Linked DNA regions of Desulfosediminicola ganghwensis. The protein of the gene in region 1 interacts with the protein of each later gene in a pairwise test. Links are inferred from orthologs where the notes say so. Each region holds a gene or a part of one and is shown in the gene's direction. Other genes may lie near its edges. The genes, in order: ftsH and hflC.

The links.
Region 2: the proteins of ftsH (region 1) and hflC interact in binary tests that used the Escherichia coli proteins (3 or more experiments, as listed by UniProt). The link is inferred for Desulfosediminicola ganghwensis from one-to-one orthologs.

Annotation. Positions count from the first base shown.
Region 1 is NZ_CP050699.1:2,716,262-2,728,111, reverse strand. What follows is about bases 4,571-7,547. They hold ftsH (ATP-dependent zinc metalloprotease FtsH), read left to right. Parts: upstream 4,571-5,023; coding sequence 5,024-7,072; downstream 7,073-7,547. Other genes in these bases: folP (dihydropteroate synthase), read left to right, coding at 7,119-7,547; carB (carbamoyl-phosphate synthase large subunit), read left to right, coding at 4,571-4,864. Outside these bases: FCL45_RS11605 (SDR family oxidoreductase), read right to left, coding at 1-59; carA (glutamine-hydrolyzing carbamoyl-phosphate synthase small subunit), read left to right, coding at 460-1,590; more of carB, read left to right, coding at 1,652-4,570; more of folP, read left to right, coding at 7,548-7,925; FCL45_RS11580 (FHA domain-containing protein), read right to left, coding at 7,906-8,373; FCL45_RS11575 (Tex family protein), read left to right, coding at 8,589-10,724; FCL45_RS11570 (acyltransferase), read right to left, coding at 10,811-11,305. UniProt on the Escherichia coli protein: Acts as a processive, ATP-dependent zinc metallopeptidase for both cytoplasmic and membrane proteins. Plays a role in the quality control of integral membrane proteins.
Region 2 is NZ_CP050699.1:5,105,495-5,117,154, forward strand. The notes cover bases 3,679-6,465. They hold hflC (protease modulator HflC), read left to right. Parts: upstream 3,679-4,493; coding sequence 4,494-5,438; downstream 5,439-6,465. Other genes in these bases: hflK (FtsH protease activity modulator HflK), read left to right, coding at 3,679-4,469; FCL45_RS22100 (hypothetical protein), read right to left, coding at 5,536-6,213. Also shown: FCL45_RS22080 (phosphoenolpyruvate carboxykinase (GTP)), read left to right, coding at 43-2,010; FCL45_RS22085 (rhomboid family intramembrane serine protease), read left to right, coding at 2,279-3,172; more of hflK, read left to right, coding at 3,357-3,678; FCL45_RS22105 (citrate synthase), read left to right, coding at 6,811-8,109; polA (DNA polymerase I), read right to left, coding at 8,203-10,875; FCL45_RS22115 (HPF/RaiA family ribosome-associated protein), read right to left, coding at 11,081-11,611.

The DNA of each region.
Region 1 (11,850 bases):
CCTATGCCACGTGAACCGCCCGTTACAATTGCCACTTTTCCTGCAAGCGTTTTTTCCATTTCCCTTCTCCCAAATTGAACTTAAACTTAATTTGGTTTGTTGAACTCTTTGCATGAATAATGTGAAGCACCCGACGAGATATGCGTTTAGCTACCATTTTCCGCATAGACCATGGTAATTGCATCGCTGGGCGATGACACGCACCGGCCTTTACTCTTGACTAAATCTGTCATAACGGGTTATACATTACAGTTTTTCTGCGCGCCCTGAGACCTGCATCGGGTACTGTGAGTATGCACCCATGCTGCCAGCCACCCGCACAACCACGCCTGCACCGCAGGTAATGTGTCAGATCCGCAGCAAATGCGCTAATTGGTCAAGCACATCTTCACTCATCCTGCAGATGCCTTAAGGTACTATCACATCGGCACAGGTACAGAAAAAAAAGGATACTATAGAATGAAAGTACTCATCGCCCTGGAAGACGGGACAATCTTTGAGGGACAATCCTTCACCGGCGCTGGCGAAGCCATCGGTGAGATTGTCTTCAACACCTCTATGAGCGGCTATCAGGAAGTTCTTACTGATCCCTCCTATACCGGCCAGCTGGTCACCATGACCTACCCCCTCATCGGCAATTACGGTGTTAACCCTGAAGATATGGAATCATCTAAGGTTCACCCTAAAGCCTTTCTGATGAAAGAGTATAATCCGGTTCCATCTAACTTCCGATCCACCGCAACACTCGCAGATTTCCTTAAAGAGCACGATGTACTTGGCGTACATGGATTTGATACCCGCGCCCTGGTGAAGCACATCCGTACTGTCGGTGCCATGAAGTGCATCGTATCCACTGAAGATCTAGACCCGGAATCACTGATTCGTCGAGCCGGTGAATGGTCCGGCCTCGTTGGCCAGGACATGGTTAAGCGTGTGAGTTGTACCGAGCCATATGGCTGGGCTGATAACAAACCTGTACCCGGCACTAATTTTGAAACCGCTGACTGCACCACCAGCAATGAGCCTTTCAAAGTTGTGGCTTTCGATTTCGGCCTCAAATACAACCAGCTCAGAGAACTGACGGAGCGTGGCTGCAAGCTTCAGGTTGTGCCGGCTACCACAGACGCCCAGACCGTGCTCGACATGGCTCCTGACGGCATCTTCCTTTCCAACGGCCCCGGTGACCCGGAAGGCGTTGAAGGAGTTGTGGATACCCTGAGAACACTGCTCGGCAAGAAACCGATCTTTGGCATCTGCCTCGGCCACCAGATGCTCAGCCTGGCCTACGGAGGTTCAACCTTCAAGCTCAAATTCGGACATCGTGGCGGTAACCAGCCCGTAAAAGACCTGACCACCGGCCATGTTGAAATTACTGCCCAGAATCATGGCTTCTGTGTTGATATGGACAGCCTCAATTCAGATGAGGTTGAACTTACCCATATCAATCTCAACGACAACAGCTGCGAGGGTATGCGCCACAAAAAGCACCCTGCGTTTTCAGTTCAGTACCATCCGGAACATGCCCCAGGTCCACACGATTCTCTTTATCTCTTTGACCGTTTCGTCGACATGATGCGGGACAACAAATAGGACCCTCGAAAACCGGTACGCGAAGCACACGCAATTATTTTAGCATATAGAGAACGAGATCATGCCGAAAAGAACAGATATCAAGAAAATCCTCATCATCGGCTCCGGCCCAATTATCATCAGCCAGGCCTGTGAGTTTGATTACTCCGGTGCCCAGGCAGTCAAAGCCCTGAAAGAGGAAGGTTACGAAGTTGTCCTGATCAACTCCAACCCGGCAACCATCATGACCGACCCGGAACTGGCCGACGCCACGTACATTGAGCCTATCACCCCGGAGTTCGTCATTAAGGTTATTGAGAAAGAACGTCCAGACGCACTTCTACCGACCCTCGGTGGCCAGACCGCGCTCAATACCGCGATAAAAATTGCTGAGACCGGCATCCTCGAGAAGTACAACGTCGAGTTGCTGGCCGCTAACATAGACGTTATCAAAAAAGCTGAAGGTCGGGAGGAATTCAGGGCTGCCATGCACGCTATCGGCCTCAACGTTCCGCAGTCCGCTATCGTCCGTACCCTGGAAGATGCAATGGCTGCAGCCGATGATATCGGTTTTCCGGTCATCGTTCGTCCAAGCTTCACCCTTGGCGGCACAGGCGGTGGTGTTGCCTACAACCGCCAGGAGCTTGAAGAACTCTGCACCTCCGGCCTCGACCTCTCCATGACCACCGAGATCATGCTCGAAAAAAGCCTTCTTGGCTGGAAAGAGTACGAACTCGAAGTAATGCGAGACAGAAAGGACAACGTTGTGATCATCTGTTCCATCGAGAACATGGACGCCATGGGTGTACACACCGGTGACTCCATCACTGTCGCCCCGGCCCAGACCCTGAGCGACCGTGAATATCAGGAGATGCGCGATGCGGCTATCGCCATTATCCGCGAGATCGGTGTTGAAACAGGTGGCTCCAACGTGCAGTTTGCCGTAAACCCGGAAGATGGAGAATTGGTCATTATTGAGATGAATCCAAGGGTTTCAAGAAGCTCCGCGCTCGCCTCCAAGGCTACCGGTTTCCCGATCGCCAAGATCGCCGCTAAGCTTGCCGTAGGCTACACCCTGGATGAGATCCAAAACGACATCACCCGTGAAACCTACGCCGCATTTGAGCCAACCATTGATTACTGCGTAGTCAAAATTCCCCGCTGGACCTTCGAGAAATTCCCGGAAGCGGAGGACGTACTCACCACCGCCATGAAGTCTGTTGGTGAGACTATGGCTATTGGCCGTACCTTCAAGGAAGCTTTCCAGAAAGGTATGCGCTCCCTGGAGATAGGTCGTTTCGGCTTCTCCGCCGATGGTAAAATCGATCTTTCCGAGCTCGAGATCGAAGATCTGGAAACCAACTTGCGGGTGCCGAACTCCAAGAGAATGCCGCATCTGTATGAGGCGCTACGTCGTGAGATGCCGATTGAGGCAATCTACAAGTTGAGTGCCATCGACCCATGGTTTCTGCATAACCTCAAGCAGATCGTCGACACAGAGCGCGAAATCGTCAAACGCGGTTTTCAGGGCCTCGATAAAAAATTCCTTAGAACCTGTAAAGAGCAGGGATTCTCCGATATTCAGCTGGCACATCTTACCGGCACTTCCGATGACGATATCCGCAAGCTGCGTAAGTCACATGAGGTGACCCCGGTATTCAAGCTCGTCGACACCTGCGCTGCCGAGTTTGAGTCGTACACCCCATACTACTACTCCACCTACGAGATGGAGAACGAAGCAGTCGAGACCAAAGGCAAGAAGATTGTCATTCTCGGCGGCGGTCCCAACAGGATCGGCCAGGGTATCGAATTTGATTACTGCTGCGTGCACGCCGCCTTTGCCCTGAAAGAGATTGGGGTAGAGTCGATCATGATCAACTCCAACCCCGAGACCGTTTCCACCGACTACGACACCTCCGACAAGCTCTATTTTGAGCCGCTGACCCACGAGGATGTACTTAACATCATTGAGCAGGAGAAGCCGGACGGCATCATCGTCCAGTTTGGTGGCCAGACTCCATTGAACCTGGCTGTACCCCTTGCCAAGGCAGGAGTACCAATCATTGGCACTCAGCCGGACGCCATCGACCGCGCCGAAGACCGAAAGCGGTTCCAGCAGTTTCTGCAGAAACTCAACCTGCGTCAACCCGAAAACGATACAGTTCATACACTCGAAGAGGCACTTGAGGCCGCAAGACGTATCGGCTATCCGGTCGTGGTTCGCCCGTCTTATGTTCTCGGTGGTCGAGACATGCGCATCGTCTACAATGATGATGGTATCAGAAAATTCATGAAAGCGGTTGGCGGCTCCAAGCTCGAGCACCCGGTCCTGATTGATAAATTCTTAAAAGACGCCATCGAAGTAGATGTGGACGCCCTCTGCGACGGTACCAGGACCATCATCGGCGGCATTATGGAGCACGTCGAAGAAGCAGGTATTCACTCCGGTGACTCATCCTGCGTATTGCCTCCATACACCCTCGGCAAAGACATCGTAGACCAGATCAAGGATGCCAGCCGGGCTATGGCCCAGGAGCTTGGTGTGGTGGGCCTGATGAACGTGCAGTTTGCCGTAAAGGATGAAACTCTCTTCATTCTTGAGGTAAATCCGCGTGCCTCCAGAACCGTACCCTTTGTCTCCAAGGCAACCGGCTTACCACTGGCAAAGCTGGCTACCAAGGTAATGATGGGAATGAGTCTCGATGATCTCGGTATCACAAAAGAAGTTGAGATCGACCACTGGGCGGTGAAGGAAGCCGTTTTCCCATTCGACCGTTTTGAAAATGTAGATACCCTGCTTGGGCCTGAGATGAAGTCTACTGGCGAAGTGATGGGAATCGATGAGAAACTCGGTCTTGCCATTGCCAAAGCACATCTGGCAGCCGGTTCCACCTTACCGCTCTCCGGCGCTGTATTCATCAGTGTGCGGGATGGTGACAAAGCTGCGATCCTGCCGGTTGCAAAAAACCTTGAAGCGCTTGGTTTCTCCATTGTAGCCACAGACGGTACCGGCAATTATCTTCAGGATAACGGTGTGTCCTGCGAGCTGGTCAATAAAATTTCCCAGGGAAGACCCCACATTCTCGATAAGGTACGCGACAAGGAAATCGTGCTGATCATCAACACTTCCCTTGGCAGGCGGACGACCGAAGATGCCTATACAATCAGGCGTTCCGCCCTTAATTACCACGTGCCATACTCCACTACTATTACCGGTGCCCGGGCAGTGGTTCGAGCAATACGTGAAGTACGTACACATGAAATAGGAGTTCAGCCTGTACAATACTTTACCTAGTGGTATACTGAAAAAAAATGATTACGGCCCCTCGACATACCCTGATAATGCTTTACTGTTACCAGTGCGATATGAGAGGGGCTGACCAGTTTGAATAACATATCATTCTGGAAAGTTACCGATAAAACCCCATAATAAAAGGAGCCACCGGAGGACTCTTTGAATACTTTTTATAAAAATTTAAGCATGTGGTTGGTGATTGGTCTCACCATGATCCTGCTCTTCAACCTTTTCAACAGTCCGCAAACAACCTCACCGTCCATTACTTATAGTGAGTTTATCAATAGCGTAGATAAAAAAGCTATTACCCGCGTTGTCATCAATGGCGATGTGATCAGCGGTACTACCCAGGACGGCAAGGCCTTTCAGACCATTTACCCCGTTGCTGACCGGGATCTCATCCCGATGCTTCGACAGGCGGGTGTTGACATAAGCGTCAAGGAAGTTCAGAAGGACTCATGGTTTATGACCATCTTTGTCTCCTGGTTTCCGATGCTGCTGCTGATTGGTGTCTGGATTTTCTTCATGCGTCAGATGCAGGGCGGTGGCAAGGGAGGCGCGCTCTCCTTTGGTAAGACCCGTGCCAAACTTATGGAGCAGGGCCAGAACAAGGTAACCTTCGACGATGTAGCTGGTATTGACGAAGCCAAGGAAGAACTTGAAGAGATCGTTGATTTTCTTAAAGATCCGCAGAAATTTACCAATCTTGGTGGTCGTATTCCTAAAGGTGTGTTGCTTGCCGGCCCTCCAGGTACCGGTAAGACACTGCTTGCCAAAGCAATTGCGGGTGAAGCAGACGTACCATTTTTCACCATTTCCGGTTCCGACTTTGTTGAGATGTTCGTTGGTGTAGGTGCCTCCCGTGTTCGTGATCTGTTCACCCAGGGCAAGAAAAACGCACCATGTATCATCTTCATAGACGAGATCGATGCAGTAGGTCGTCACCGTGGTGCAGGTCTTGGTGGTGGTCATGACGAACGTGAGCAGACACTGAACCAGTTGCTGGTCGAAATGGATGGTTTCGAGTCCAACGAAGGTGTTATCATCGTTGCCGCAACCAACCGTCCTGACGTTCTTGATCCTGCCCTGCTTCGCCCCGGTCGTTTTGACCGCCAGGTAGTGGTACCGGTGCCTGATGTTGGAGGCCGTAAGAAAATTCTTGAAATTTACGCCGCCAAGACCAAGATGGCCCCGGGAATCGATCTGGAAATTGTCGCACGAGGTACCCCAGGTTTTTCTGGTGCCGATCTCGAGAACCTCATCAACGAAGCAGCCCTGATGGCAGCGCGCAGTGGTGCTGCTCAGATCGATCTGACCTTGCTTGAGAAGGCCAAGGATAAGATCCTGATGGGTGCAGAGCGTCGATCCATGATCATTACCGACAAGGAAAAAGAGGTTACAGCCTACCACGAGGCGGGTCATGCACTTGTTGCCTGGCTGCTGCCCGGAACCGACCCGGTTCACAAGGTTACTATCATCCCACGCGGCCGTGCGCTTGGTCTCACCATGCAGCTGCCGATAGATGAGAAATATACCCATTCCAAGTCGTTTCTCGAGAATTCAATTTGCATCCTCTTTGGTGGCCGTATAGCCGAAAAGATCGTTTTTGACGAGATAACCACCGGTGCCGGCAACGACCTTGAGCGAGCAAGCGCCCTGGCCCGTAAAATGGTTTGTGAATGGGGCATGAGCGATGAACTCGGTCCGCTTACCTACGGTAAAAAAGAGGAGCAGATTTTCCTTGGCCGTGAGATTGCACAACACCGTGACTTCAGTGATGATACTGCTCGCCAGATTGATACAGCTGTCAAAGGTATCATCAGTACTGCTGTCGATAAAGTCACCCAGTTACTGACGGATAACCGTGATATTCTCAACAAGATGACTGAATTGTTACTGGAAAAAGAGACTATCGTGCTCGAAGATATCGACAGGATGATCAACGAGCTTCGTCCTGGCCAGTTCCCTGAGGTCGAAAAGCGCATGGCTGAAAACGCCACCAAGAAATCCGCAGCTGCAGCTGCTGCCCAAGCCGCAGCCCAGGCAACCCCTGAGCAACCTGCTCAAGCGGAAACCGCAGCTACTGAGAGTGCTACCGAGTCCTCCGCCGAAGAAGCATCAGAAGCACCTGGCTCTGAATCTTCTGCCGAAACCGGTACCGATACGGAAGACCCAAAGAATCCGTTCTCCCGTAACGACGCTGCATAACTTTGCTATCGCAGTAAGCTCTCTACGGTTATCAAGGATTTCCTGAATGCGAACCATACGAACCAGAATCATGGGGATACTGAACGTAACCCCTGATTCCTTTTCCGACGGCGGCAGTTTTGATTCGATTGACAAGGCAGTACACCACGCCACAGAGTTAATTGAAGCAGGAGCAGACATTCTGGATGTGGGCGGGGAATCAACCCGCCCATATGCAGAACCTGTATCCCTGCAGGATGAACTTGCCCGCACCATTCCTGTAATCAAGGCAGTTCGTGAACTGCACTCCACCCCTATCTCCATTGACACCACCAAAGCAGAGGTAGCCAGACAGGCACTCGCTGCCGGAGCCAACATCATCAACGATATCAGTGCGCTGAATCATGATCCTGAAATGATCGAAGTTGTTCAGGAGACAGATGCACCAGTTGTCATCATGCATATGCAGGGTACCCCCGCCGACATGCAGGATAGACCTGAATATCAGGATATCATTTCAGATATCCTAACGTTTTTTGAAAAACGTATTGAGTGGATGGTCGCAAATAACGTTGACAGGAAACGAATTATTGTTGACCCGGGCATCGGTTTCGGCAAGACTCTATCTCATAATCTGGCAATAATCAGACATCTGGACAGGTTCCGCACCCTCGGCCAGCAGGTACTTCTTGGCCACTCCAGAAAGAGTTTTCTCGGCCTGCTCACCGGCATGGAAGCAGAACAGCGGGATCTCAGTACCGCAGTGGTATCAGCCCTCGCTGTTCAAAGCAGAATCGACATTATCAGAGTACATAATGTCGAGGCCACCAGGCAGGCTTTGCAGATAGCGGAAGCTATTCATCCAGAACAATAAATTGATAGCGGTACGGTGACTGAGTGGTTCCCATCACAAAAACGTCACCGTCCACCAGCTCCATCTCTCCCCCATCATCACAGCCGCCAACTGCCCTCTCGCCGATGCGAACGCCACAGGCACTGCCGCGGTCAATGAGCTTATAGCCATCAGGATGTTTTTCCAGTTGCAGATGCTCCCTGGAGATGTTGAGTAATTCCCCTCCGTCTAACAGGTAAAGATCGTTATTGGGTTCCCGTCCTCCAAGTTTTGGTCGTTCGACCCGCACAATTCGTCCATCGACCATTCGTACTCTGGACTCCCGGCCTATGCGAAATGGGAATTTTCTAATAATCACCATATCATTAACCCGCTGGGGCTGAGGCATGGCTTCGATCGCTTCCGGCGTCAGAGCTTTCAGCACAGCTCGTACTTTGACAATCTCAACTATCTTTCGCTTTTCATCCATGGAATATTCCTGTATTACAAAATTACCTCAACACTACTATTGTGATGCTTTAGCTTGGAACTTATTTACCTTACTCTAAGATATAACATTCTGATATAACAGCTGATAACTATAATAATAGTTATCAGCTGTCCTGTAATTATTCAATGAGTTTCGGGAAGTCGCTATTTTTACAATAAACTCTTCAACTACCATACGTTATATTCAATAAGATTATGGAACCAACCACCTGCGTTAAAACGATCAGCACCAGCCTTCAATTAATTCCGCAAAACGTGCAGGGCGTCATATCCCTGCTCGAAGATGGTTGTACGGTCCCCTTTATAGCCCGGTACAGAAAAGAAGCCACAGGCTCCCTGGATGAAGTCGAGATAACCCGGATCAGGGACGAATTACATCTTTTTCAGGAAATAACCAAGCGCAGAGAAACTATTCTCGCGACGATTAAAAGCCAGGGAGCACTTACATCAGAGCTCAAGGATGCCATTACCAAAGCTCAATCGTTATCCGTTCTGGAAGATCTCTATCTGCCGTACCGGCCAAAGAGAAGAACACGGGCAACCATTGCCAGAGAAGCCGGGCTCGAGCCTCTCGCTGAGAGCTTGTACAGCAAACCACAGGTCCCCTTTTCGCTAGAAAGATTTTTACGCTCTCTTGAGCAGGAGATGAGCGAGGAAAGCGCTCTTGCCGGTGCCCGTGACATCATCGCAGAACGAATCAGTGAGCACCAGCAATCACGGCAGGCACTGCGGAGATTGTTTGCCGAAAAAGCAGTCATTATCTCGAAGGTGGTTGAAAAAAACCGGGAAAAAGCAGAAAAGTACCGCGACTATCTGGATTGGCAGGAACCGGTGAAAAAAATTGCAGGCCACAGGCTTTTGGCAATGTTGCGCGGTGAAAATGAAAAATTGCTCACACTCTCACTACGACCACCGCCAGAAGATGGTATTGCAGCACTCTACCCTTTCCATATTACCAAGAAAACAGGCCGAGCCGAGCAGGTCCGCCTGGCAATCGAAGATGGATACAACAGACTTCTTGCACCATCGCTCGAAAACGAATTACGCAAGACCCTCAAGGAGCAGGCCGACCTTGAGGCAATTGAAGTTTTTGCCGGTAACATAAAAGAATTGCTCCTTGCTTCTCCTCTTGGGCAAAAACGGGTACTGGCATTGGACCCGGGCTTTCGTACCGGAGCGAAACTGGTCTGCCTTGATGGCCAGGGATCTTTACTTGAATCAACCACCATTTTCCCGACTCAGTCCGCAAAACAGCAAGCAGCTGCAGCTGAAACCGTTCTTCGACTGGTAAAGAAACATCAGATCGAGGCCATCGGAGTTGGCAGTGGCACCGCTGGTCGTGAAACGGAAGAGTTTATCAGAGGGCTCAGTCTTCCTGGTGATATCATTATTACCATGGTCAATGAAGATGGTGCTTCAGTCTATTCGGCTTCAGAGACTGCGCGTAAAGAATTTCCTGATCTGGATCTCACTGTCCGTGGTGCCATATCCATAGGCCGGCGTCTGCAAGATCCTCTGGCTGAACTGGTTAAAATAGACCCTAAAGCAATTGGTGTTGGCCAGTACCAGCACGATGTCGACCAGAAAGCGCTGAAGCAAGGCCTTGATGACGTTGTTGAATATTGCGTAAACAGCGTTGGCGTAGAGGTAAACAGTGCCAGTGCAGAGCTTTTAACATACGTATCGGGCGTAGGGCCAATGATTGCAACCAACATCGTTGAGTACCGTACGCAAAACGGCCCCTTTACCACTCGTAAACAGCTCCTTAAAGTTCCCCGGCTCGGCCCCAAGGCCTTTGAACAATGTGCCGGTTTTGTAAGAGTTGCAGCAAGTAAGAACCCTCTTGATAGAAGCGCTGTCCATCCTGAACGATATCCTATTGTCACTCAAATGGCAAAAGATGCGGGAGCGGATGTTGCCCAGTTGATGCGCTCGGAGAATCTTCGAAAGAACATCAAACTTGAAAATTATCTCACCGAAACGATCGGCCTGCCGACCTTAAAGGACATCATCGCCGAATTGGCGCGACCGGGGCGCGATCCGCGTCAGGCCTTCATCAGCTTCAGTTTCGCGGAAGGCATCAATACTGTCGACGATCTGGAACCTGGAATGGTGCTGCCCGCAATTATTACCAATGTTACCAAATTCGGGGCCTTTGCCGATATAGGCGTTCATCAGGATGGTCTGATCCACATCAGCCAACTTGCAGATCGCTTCGTAAAAGATCCGGCTGATGTGGTAAAAACCAGGCAACATGTAAAAGTAAAAGTGTTGGAGGTGGACAAGGAAAGAAAGCGTATATCACTCTCATTGAAAAACGTTGTCCAATAACCACCTGACTACAACATCAGCACAATGCACACTGGAGAAATTCAATTGCAACTACTTCTCCAGTGAATGTTTCGAAGCACCGGAGGCTATTTTCCAGCTTCCCCCGAATCATCTTCTGTTTTCCCTGGTCGCGCACCTGTCACCTTGGCAGGGCAACCATAGGCGATAGCCATTGCAGGTATATCCTTGGTAACCAAGGCATGTGCCCCCACCACTGCGCCAGAACCAACATTACAGCCATCAAAGACTGTCGTTCTGGTTCCCAGCCAGGAGCCTTTGCCAATTTCCACCCCTTGGTTCGCCCTGTGTCCTTGGGCTATTATGCTGAGCGCTGGATTATCAAACCTATGAAAACCTGCAGCAACCACATAACTGAAAGCCCCAAAGAGCACCTCGTCGCCGACAATCAGTTTTTTTTCTGAACCAAAAATACAGTTTCTGCCAAGTGAGCAACCTCTCCCAATTCTAATAACACCATTCCTTGCCCGAATAACTGTCGCCCCGGAAATCAATACGTCATCATCAATAACAATTTCCGCCTCATTCCCACGGGCATCGATAACACATTCGTCATCAATCATTACATTATTACCAACTGATATGCGATTTCCTCCTCTTATACATACATTCCGGCCAATGGTAACGTTTTTCCCCATGTCTCTCAGTAAAAACCTGTAAAGGAATCGTCTGAGAGCTATACCCACCGCACCAAACATTCCCGAGCAGAAAAACATAATCAGTTCATATCGCAGTAAGTGCCAAAACGAGGCACTCCCGGTCACTACCAGCGAGTACCAGCGAAGTGGTGATTGGGAATCGTCCGATCTAATCTTTTTTAGGTCAACAACATTGTCCGAGTTGTTCAATGACAGGCTCCCAAGTTAATGTTTGAACAGAGTCCTGCAAATGTAGCCTTTTTGTCTATGAGGTGGCGAATTTGTTCCAGGTGAATTGCCGTGTGGCTCTTCCAACTACTTCACGACAGCGTATCTTTTTTGTCAGGCAGAGACAACCTTTTTCTACCCAACAGATGGCGTATTCAGGAAAATTGTCACATCTGGGAATAGCTACCCATGCGCAGGATCTCTTCTATGGAACCAACTGAGTAATAACTTGATATATCGCA
Region 2 (11,660 bases), 2.4 Mb from region 1 along the record:
GATGGAGCAAATATTTCATTTTTCTAATCGAGGAATTCAAGAATGCTTGAACTCAAAAAAGGTGTAGATATCCTGGAAGCAGTCGGAGGAATTGCTACCATAGAGGATGCAAAAGCCGTTCTTTCCGAGCGACTTGACGAAACCAACCAGCAAAAGTTATCCGTTGTAAAAAATCAGGATGCTCTCATCAAGATCGCCAACGCTATTGTAATGTGCGGCCCTGAGAAAGTTTTCATCAATACCGGCAACGATGATGACCAGCAGTGGATTCGTGAGTATTCCCTGCAAAAAGGTGAAGAAGCCAAGCTTGCCAAGCCAGGCCACACCATTCACTTTGACCTGCCTCAGGACCAGGCCCGACTGGTGAATCAGACCTATTACATCATCAACGAAGGCGAACAGATGAGTTCGCTGGCAAAATCGCTCTTACGTGACGAGGCTCTGGACTACGTAAAAGAATTCATGCCCGGCGTTATGGCCAATAAGGTCATGATGATTGGCTTTTACGCACGCGGTCCTGTCGGAGCTGAAGCTGCCATCCCAGCCATAGAAATCTCCTCTTCATCCTATGTTATGCATTCTGCCGAGCTCCTCTATCGTAACTGCTACGAGGCTTTTGACAAGGAAACTGAACGAGCCGGACTTTTTTACACCAACGTGCACGCCGAAGGTAATAATACCCCGGAAGATGTACCCAATGCCCGGATTCTTATGGACAGAAGCTGGCAAACCACGTTTTCTACCTTCTGTACTTATGCAGGTAATACCCTGCTGCTTAAAAAAGGTAATCACCGGTTTTCTGTCGATTACGCGACCTATTACAAACTTGGCGAGCAAATCTCCGAGCACATGTTTATCACAGGCCTGACCGGTCCCAACGGCAGAAAAACCTTCTTCGCCGGTGCTGCCCCTTCCGGATGCGGCAAGACAACCACAGCCATGGTCGGTACAGACTTTGTCGGGGATGATCTGGCCCAGATGTGGATCGCAAAGGATGGTTCTTTACGGGCAATTAACCCTGAAAAGGGTATTTTTGGCATAGTCGAGGATGTTAACCGGGAAGGTGACCCGTACTTGATGGATTGCCTGCGTGGTGACGGCACCGAAGTAATCTGGTCCAACGTACTGATAGATGATAAAGGTGTACCGCACTGGGTCGGTAACGGTGAGCCTGTACCAGAGAGAGGCATAAACTTTCAGGGTGAGTGGTACAATGGCAAACTCAACTCAGACGGCAAGCCAGTTCCCATGTCACACAAAAATTCACGCTGCACCCTGCTTGCATCCGCCATCGCCAATCATGCCACCGAGATCTCCGAATCCCCTGAGGGAGTGCCGGTAAAAATTATTACGTATTCCGGTCGTGATGCCGATACCATGCCACCCGTCTGGGTTGCCAAGTCAATGAACGAGGGTGTTGTGATAGGCGCTTCCATCGTATCAAAGGCCACGGCTACCGAGGTGGGCGCCTCCGGTGTACGCAGACAACCCTGGGCGAACGCACCTTTTATCCCCGGTGCTCTTGCCGATTACATGAAAGCTCAGTTTATCTTTTTCAATTCACCCGAGTTTTCCGATTCTGACAGACCAATCATGGCCGGACTCAACTATTTCCTCACCCATGAGAACAGAGGTGGTTCAGGGACCGGGTTGCTTGGTGAAAAACGGGATGTGCGCGCCTGGCTCGGCTGGCTTGAACTCTATGCACACGGAGATGTAGAGGCCATCGAAACCCCGATCGGCTTGATTCCGAAATATGAAGACCTGAAGAAACTCTTCAATGGAATTGACAAGGAATATCCTAAAGCTCTCTACAACATGCAGTTTGCCCTCTATGTGGATAATATAGTCGGAAGGATTGATCTTCAAACCGACGCCTACCAGAAAGAGACTGGCATCCCTGTCGAGCTTTTTGAGGTTTACCAAAGGCAGAGAAATGCGCTTATTGATCTCAAGGCCAAGTACGGAAGTGTTGTCAGTGCTGATGACCTGATCCTGAGTCAGCCTTAGGCGGAAACAGCTTTTTCACCGCTCTGAAAACGAGTTACATACCAGAAAATTCAGGTCGAGGGTCCCCACCCTCGGCCTTTTTTGTTTTTTGGGAAAAAATACGTCTTGCTTACAAACAGTTACCTTGCCAACTCAGCCAACCGGACCTATTGTAGAGGCTGATAAGTTATGAGAGAAAAAACGCCTGACAACACAAACCACGCAACCTCATCTACATAACCTCGCTACACGCACATCAGGATGCTCCCCGTAATTTCCAGGATTGAACGTGACTGAAAACCAGCACCCTACCCAGACAGTTACCCAGACCAATAACCAACAACAGGCAAACCTCTTTTCACTGGTGCTCTCTGCAGCACGAATCAATCACACTGTGCAAAAGATTGATTCCGCCAACTGGGAGATACACGTCAACCATCAGGATTACCCCAAGGCCGATTACGAATTGGGTGTCTTTATCGAGGAAAATCGAAACTGGCCGCCAAGCCAACCGGCTCAGGATCAATTTGCCCCAATATTTCAGGCACACACCCTGCTCCTGATTGGCATAATGGTTCTCTTTTTTTCTGTTACCGGAAGCTGGTCACCACTGTCGGAGTGGTTTCAACAAGGCGCAGTCAACTCCAGCCAGATTCTTAACGATGGGGAATATTACCGGCTGGTAACTGCACTGACACTTCATTCAGACATAGTTCACTTGTTGAGTAATTGCTTTCTTGGCGCTTTCCTGTTGCACTTTTATTTTCGCATTCTCGGAAACGGAATCGGCCTGGCCGCCCTGCTTGTTGCTGCAACTTCAGCAAATATGCTGAATGTTATCGGTCACGGGCCAGGCCATCTCTCTGTTGGTTTTTCCACAGCGGTTTTCTCGGTAATTGGAATATTATCTGCTATTAATTTCCGACATTACAAATTGAAACGTCCAGCCAGACTGCTGCTACCGCTCATGGCAGGGGCTGCGCTGCTGGCAATGCTCGGCAGTAGCGGAGAAAGAACAGACCTGGGCGCCCATTTCTACGGCTTGGCAACAGGGCTTATTACTGGTTTATTTTTAAGTTTTGAGACGGTCCTTAGACAGAGGGAAAAATTTAAACTGCAGCTTATACTGGCACTATCAAGCTGGTTTATTGTACTCATGGCATGGTATTATGCTATCAATTGACGCCATACCCGTGCCCAACCGCCGAATCGGGTTGAAATATTGATACGATTTGGTAGCATCTAAAACAGTAAAGACTTACCTGTTTAGACTTAAAAGTTTATAGAGTTATTCACTTTTTTTCACCCGGACACTGACATGGTTAACTCAGTGTTATCCGGAACATTTCAGTTTAGGAGATTTTTCTATGTCCATGCAGGATCAACAGCCTCCTTGGGGCCGCAAAAACAAGCCCCAGACTCCGGAAGAAATGGTTGCACAGCTTATAAAAAAGCTGCAGGATTTCTTCTCGGAAAACCAGAAACAAAGTCCCGGCCCAAACGGCTCCACGCCAGAACGCAAGCCGGTCAATCCTTTTGCCAGCATAAGCAAAATTCTAGCTATCATCCTTGTGCTCATCATGATCCAAGGTGTCTACTCATCGGTATTCAAGATCCAGCCCAGTGAAGTCGGTGTAGTACTTCGACTTGGTAAATACGTTCGTACCGTTGACCCGGGTCTGCACTTCAAGCTTCCCTACCTCGAAGCTCTGTACAAAGTCGATATTGGGCAGATCAGAAAGCAGGAATTCGGTTTCAGAACCCGCTCCAGCCAAGTCAGTTCATTTGACAGAAGCGCCTATGAAATGGAATCACTGATGCTGACCGCAGACAAAAACGTCATCAACGTTGCCTGGATCGTTCAGTACAAAATCAGCGACCCTTACCAGTATCTTTTCAAAGTAAAAGATGTCACACAGTCTGTTCACGATGCCTCCGAAAGTGTGACCCGTCGTATCGTGGGTAACATGGACTTCGACTATGTTCTCAGTAACCGTGACCTGCTCGCTGCAAGCGTAAAGAGCGAACTGCAGACAGAGCTGAACAGGTTCGAGGCTGGTGTCACTCTGGTTACCGTACAGTTCCAGGATATCAATCCACCGGAACAGGTTAAACCTGCCTTTAACGAAGTGAACGCTGCCGACCAGGACATGAGACGTCTGGTTAACGAGGCACAGGCCCAGTACAACAAAGTTATCCCTAAAGCTCGCGGTACCGCACTGCAGATTATGGAAGAGGCTCGTGGTTACGCCGCTGAGAGATTGAACGAAGCCAACGGTCAGACAGACAGGTTCCTCTCCATTCTGAAAGAATACGAAAAATCACCCGAGGTAACCCGCACCCGTATGTACATCGAGACGATGCAGGACGTGCTGCCCAATGTCGAGTCTGTATACATCATCGACGAGAATCAGCAGTCGCCAATTCCGCTTTTGAACATTGGCAGCTCACCAGCTATCGCAGCCCCGAAGACCAACTAGTGTGGAAACCATAAGGAAGCACAGATGAAACAAATAATACAGTTTTTCTCAGTCGGCCTCATTCTCCTGGCTATCACTGTCATATATGACGGCTTTTATATTTTAGAAGAAGGTCAGCAGGCTGTTGTCACCCAGTTCGGTGCACCTGTCGGCGACCCCGTAACCGATGCCGGACTGCATTTAAAGATGCCATTTATCCAGCAGGTTAATGAGTTTGAAAAGAAGATCCAGATCTGGGACGGTGAACCAAACCAGATCCCTACCAATGATAAGACTTTCGTGTTCCTCGACATTACCGCTCGCTGGAAAATCTCCGACGCACTCCGGTATCTGCAGGCAGCAAGTGGTTCTGAGGTTCGGGCCCAGTCCCTTCTGGATGACATTATCGGCGGTACCGTTCGCGATATGGTGAACAAAAATAATCTGATTGAGATTATCCGCAGTTCTGATTGGTCTGAAGATACCATGACCCCCGGCATCAGTAATGAGGCTATGGGGACCAGACCGGTGATGGGTCGCGACAAAATTGCCGACATTATCCTCGAGACCGCAGGCAGGGCAACCCCACAATACGGCATTGAGCTGGTTGACGTAATGATCAAACGCGTCAACTACATCGAATCCGTACGTGAGAGAGTTTATGACAGAATGATCTCCGAAAGACAGAGAATCGCTGCAGAGAAACGTTCTTTCGGTGAAGGTCAGAAGAATGAGATTCTCGGTACCATTGAGCGAGAGCTGAAAGAGATCATCTCCAACGCCAACCGTGAAGCACTGATAATCCGCGGTAATGCTGATGCCGAGGCAACCCAGATTTATGGTGATGCTTACTCTCAGAACCCTGACTTCTATCAGTTCCTCAAGACTCTTGAAAGCTATGATAAGGTCATTGGTGGTAACACCAATCTGGTTATCTCTTCGGATTCCGATCTCTATCGCTACCTGAAAAGTGTAGAACCAACCAAATAAGCTTACAGAACTTCGGAGTACTAACGAAAAAGGGGGACATTGCTTGCGCAACGTCCCTCTTTTTTATTGGCGTAATTAAAGCAGGTTCACAGCTTGATTACGAATCCAGGCCATCACTTGTTCCGGGATAAGCTGGTTTCTGCTCAGGTTTATACGGTATACGTCCTTTCGTCTCCAGTAGTTCCTGGAATTGATCCAATTCTGCATTTGACTCAAGACTCTCGACATCGAGCTTTTCAAAGCGACAGTTACATTTATTCAACTGACCGTCGCACCATGGACAAATCTCCACAGGGCAACCCAGTACATGAACCTGGCCCACTGCAACCTGGCAGGCGGGGCAGACTTCTTCGCCAATTTCTACGGCAAGTTCTTCCTGCTCTTCGATCGGGCTGTAGGACTTAACAAACTCATCATTCATGCCATGACCGAAAAACTGAAGGATGTCAGCGGGTACTTCATCCTGATTGAATTCTCCGAGGATTTGTGCCTGCCCTTCAGATACCACAGCATTATACACATGGTTGGCAGTAGTCAACGCCAACAGGATGACTCCCTGAATAGTGTCCAGTCGCTGAATTTTTACCACAGCCTCTTCCCGGGTTTCCGGCAACACCCTGTAAAACTCAAGCAAAACCTCCAGCGCTTCAGAGTTATTTTTGTATTTCTCGACCAATTTTTTCGCTGAATCTCTCTCGGAATCGGTTACCCCGTACTCGATAAATATATCTAGTTCTCCGATCAACTTCTGCTGGGACTTCTCGGGCAACATCATTTTCCTGACTCCTGTATTATCAATTCTCAATGTAAAAGTATTATTTTCAGGCCACACTGCCTGGCTAAACCTCAGTCACTTTTTTTGCAAACCGCTATAAATTACACACCCGTCATTTACCAGGCACTAAAAATTGTCGCAAACAGTAGCTTGAAATACATTCAGGAGTGGTGCTCACCCATCAAAACAGTACCCCAGCTCATGAGCTGACAGGTGGCTACCTGCAAGAGCTCAACTTTGATTGTTGCGTAACCTTCGTACAGCCTCATGCGAACCGCTATGCCCCGCCTGACGGGCAACCACATCGAAATAAAAAGAAAAATTGCGTTGTTCTCTATTTTCGGCTATATTACTGACGAATCGATGGAAATACGGTCCCAACATGGTCATCTGTTCACCCCGCTATCAGCACCATGCCAGCCCGCCAGGACCGCTCCTTTCGGCAGCAAATTTCATGCACCCAGACATTTTCATTCTACTGTAATCGTACCGTCTGTGCATCAATCAGCAGTAACTTTCCCTAACGCTTGCCGAATAAATTACTGAAGTGTGTGTTACCATTTCTGGTCACCGTTTCAACAGCTACGAGGTATACCTATGTCCCAGGAATTTGCGCAGCTTTGTATTGATGGTCAAACCTATACTCTTCCGATCGTTGAAGGTACTGCTGGTCAAAAAGCTATTGATATCAGAACGCTACTTAAAGATAGCGGCTACATCACTCTCGACAGCGGCTACATGAATACCGGCTCCTGCACCAGTTCCATTACCTATCTCGACGGCGGAAAAGGAATTCTCAACTACCGCGGTTACGCCATTGAAGATCTCGCAGAAAACTGCCAGTTCATCGAAGTAGCCTACCTTATCCTCAATGGGGAACTGCCGAACTTTGAGCAACTCGAACAGTTCAAAAGGGATATGCGTCGGTTTGCCCTGATTCATGAGGACATGATCCATTTCTTCGATCACTTCCCGCCTAACGCCTCACCAATGTCCATCCTTTCCACCATGGTTGGTTCGCTGCACAATTTCTACCCGGAAATGGATGTCGAAGAAGATCCTTATGGCGGAATTATTGTAACCACTGCACGACTAGTGTCAAAAATCAGAACAATCGCAGCCTTTTCCTATAAAAAGAATATAGGCCATCCATTGGTCTACCCCAATGCAAAATTGAACTATGTGCAGAACTTCCTGCACATGATGTTCGATCGTCCAAATATGCCCTACGTCATCAAACCTGAAGTGGCTTCCGCATTGAACAAACTGCTCATTCTCCACGCCGACCATGAGCAGAATTGCTCAACATCAACTGTCCGCCTGGTAGGCAGCGCCGGAGTTAACCTCTACGCTTCGATCTCAGCAGGCATCAGCGCCCTCTGGGGGCCGCTCCATGGTGGTGCCAACCAGGCAGTTCTTGAAATGCTCGAACTGATCTATGCAGATGACTGTAATTACAAAAAATATATAGAGAAGGCCAAAGATAAAAATGATCCGTTCAGGCTCTCCGGTTTCGGCCACAGGGTATATAAGACATTCGATCCGCGTGCTAAAATCATCAAGGATGCCTGCCATGAAGTGCTTGTTGCTCTGGAAATTGAGGATCCATTGCTTGACATTGCACTGGAACTTGAGGAACGCGTAAGAAAAGACGATTATTTTCTCTCCAGAAACCTCTACCCCAATGTGGACTTTTACAGCGGTATCATTTACCGGGCCATAGGCATTCCCACAAATATGTTTACCGTTATGTTTGCTCTCGGCCGACTGCCAGGCTGGATTGCCCAGTGGCGTGAAATGAAAGAAGATAAACACAATTCAAAAATCGGCAGACCCCGACAGGTATATACTGGCCACAATCTCCGACAATTCATACCGATGCACCAGCGCAAGTAATTCAGCATACCCGGTTCTGCAAAATAAAAAGGGAGCGAATCCGGCTGGATCGCTCCCTTTTCTTATGCAATTACGCCCATGCAAAAATGGTTATCAGGATTTAGCCAGACTTTTCCCGATCTCAACATTAACCACCAACGGCACATCAAGTTTCATAGCGCCTTCCATGGCCAATCGAACCATCTCGCTGGTCTCTTCAACCGCATGTTCAGGCACCTCTAAAACGAGTTCATCGTGAATCTGCAGCAACAGCTTTGCCGGGCTGCCTGTTTCTGCGATCTTGTGCTCAACCTGCAGCATGGCAAGCTTGATAATATCGGCTGCTGTACCCTGGATTGGGGTGTTAATCGCCATGCGCTCTGCAAACTCTCTGCGCATTTTGTTCTTAACATCTATCTCGGGACAGCCTCGGCGTCTATGCATCAACGTGGTCACATACCCATCGTTTCTCGCCTGCTCGACAATATCCTCCATAAACTGTTTCACTCCGGAATAGTGAGCAAAATACTTATCAATAAAATTCTGCGCATCCTTTCTGCTGATATTCAGCTGGTTGGAGAGACCAAAACTGCTCATGCCGTAAACAATTCCGAAATTGATGCTCTTGGCAACTCTGCGCATATCCGGAGTTACCAGCATAGGGGATACTCCAAAGATCTGTGCCGCCGTTCTGGAATGAATATCCTCTCCTGCGTTAAAAGCTGCGAGCAGGGCCTCATCCTGCGAGTAATGGGCCAGAACCCGAAGATCGATCTGAGAATAATCAGCAGACACAAAAGTATAGCCCTCCGCCGGCACGAACGCCTGGCGAATCCGATTGCCCTCTTCAGTTCGAATCGGAATATTCTGCAGATTAGGATTACTGGACGAGAGACGTCCGGTAGCAGTAACTGCCTGGTTGAATGAAGTGTGGATTCTCCCAGTAATTTTATCACGCAGAGAGGACAGCTTATCCACATATGTCGACTGCAGCTTGGCGAGTGTACGGTACTCAAGGATGAGGGCTGGCAGTTCGTGCTTAGAGGCAAGTTTTTCAAGCACTTTAACATCGGTCGAATAGCCTGTTTTGGTCTTCCTGCCATGGGGAAGCTCTAAATCCTCAAAAAGTAACTGACCAAGCTGCTTAGGTGAATTTATATTAAACGTTTTTCCTGCGAGTTCATAAATGCTTGCCTCAATTGCTTCGAGTTTGCCCGCGAACTCAAGCGAGAGTTCTTTCAGAATCTGCTCATCCACACAGATTCCCCTCACCTCCATATCGGCTAATACCGGGACAAGCGGCATTTCGAGATCATAAAAAAGCTGATCGAGATCTTTCTCAACTATCTGCGGTTCGAACTCCTGCCAGAGTTGCAGGGTGCCATAAACATCTTCACAGCTGTAATCACATGCTTCTTTCAGACCTACATAGGCAAAACAGTCTTCACGACTATCTTTGCCGACGACATCCTTAAAGGCTGTCATTTTTATACCGCGATCAAAACAGAGATCATCAAGCTTCAATGAACGCCCTGGAACTTCAAGCAGGTGAGCCGCAATCATGGTATCGATCAGTCTGCCAGCAAGGCGAATGCCCCAATGCTGATCGAGTACGGTAAAATCATATTTCAGATTATGAGCGATTTTGGCAATGGTCGGATCGGAAAACAGCGGCTCCAGTATTGATTTAACCAACTCCTTATCAAGTTGGCCTGCCACCCGTTCCCCTGCTTCGTCACGATGTCCAACCGGCACATACCAGGCCTGATCTGAGTCTGCACAGAGAGAAATACCCACCAGTTTGGCAACGCGAGCGTCAAGCGAGGTGGTTTCAGTATCAAACACCACCGAACCGCACTCTTGCAATTTTTCTACAACCGCCTTCAGCTCACCCTCATCGGTAACCAGTGAAAATCCGTCTGTCGATATTTTCTCCGACGTATCGATATCCTTCAGAAAGGTGGTAAACTCGAGTTCAGTAAAGAGGGCTGCAAGTTTTGCATCGTCGGGTTTCTGAATCGAATAAACATCGAGTGCCACTGGTACTTCGGCATCCTCCTTGAGCCTGATCAAATCTTTGGAAAGATAGGCGGATTCCCTGTTTTCGATGAGTCGTTCTTTCATCTTGGACTTTTTCATCGACTCAACATTTGCATAGAGACCATCAAGGTCACCGAACTCGGCAATCAATTTTTCCGCGGTTTTCTGCCCTACTCCTGGCACACCTGGGACGTTATCGGAGCTATCGCCAATGAGGGCGAAGATTTCCAGAAGTTTATCCGGGGTGACTTTATACTTTTCGACAACAGCCTCAGAATCCATGACTTTGTCTTTCATGGGGTCCCACATGACAATGGAATCACCAACCAGTTGCAAAAGATCCTTGTCTCCGGAGACGATGACAACGTTATGGCCTTTTTCGGCAAGTTTCCTGGCCGATGAAGCAATGAGATCGTCTGCCTCAATCCCCTGTTCTTCAAGACAGAGTATATTTGAAGACGCTACAAACTCCCGGATATAGGGAAGCTGCTGGGCGAGATCTTCCGGCATTTGCGGCCTGTTGGCCTTGTATTCCTTATAAATTTCATGTCTGAAGACAGGTCCTCGGCTATCCCAGGCAACTGCAATGTATTTCGGGTCGCGTTCGCGCATGATGCGTCGAAGAATATTTATGAATCCAAAAACAGCGTGGGTCATCATGCCCTTACTGTTGGAGAGAGGTTTAACCCCATGGTACGCTCGGTAAATATAGGCGCTGCCATCTATTAAGTAGACATCTTCTTTCACGAAATGAACTCCTTTGGCGACTGTGTTTATATGAAAATGTTTGACCTATCTATACCGCATCACCGATTTCTACGCATGTTTTAATCTCTGCCATTACTGCGAAAGAACATTACCCATTCATTCCCTGGCACAGAAAAACGCTCAATAAAAAAGGCCGCAGACAAAAAACGTCCGCGGCCTGAAATGTTAATATGAGACTCTACTATTACCTTGCGGGCCTTACCCATGAGGCTTGCGGCCCCTTGTCTCCTCTTGTTTCACCAAAATAGACGCTGTCTCCTTCGGTAAGCTGCTCCATATCAATATTTTTCAGCGCATTTTCATGAAAATAGATATCTCTGTTATCAAAAGAGGTTATAAAACCATATGACTCAAAAGGGGATAGTTTACGAATAACTCCTATCTTATCTGTTTCATCGTTGGTGTGTGCCTTAACGTTTTTCCTCTTCTTGCGAAGACATTCCTTTAACTGTAAAGCCAGGATATCAAAGGCCTCTGTCAGCAGCGGTCGAACGGTTTCTCCTTTTCTGGCAACAACTACTGTGTCATTCGGAATAGTCGCGATAATCTTGATCTCAAACCCTCCTTCCTTATGATGAGCAGTTCCTTCGATGGAGACGCGCAGGTGAAGAACCAGACCGGCGTAATGACGCACCAACTTGTTCTTCTCCTCTTCGATCTTAGTCTGCCATCCTTTGCGTAACTCAACATTCCGGGCTTCGATCTTAAGTTCCATAGAGTTCCTCCGTTGAATACTTCGATAGTGGTGCACTTTCTCCACCATC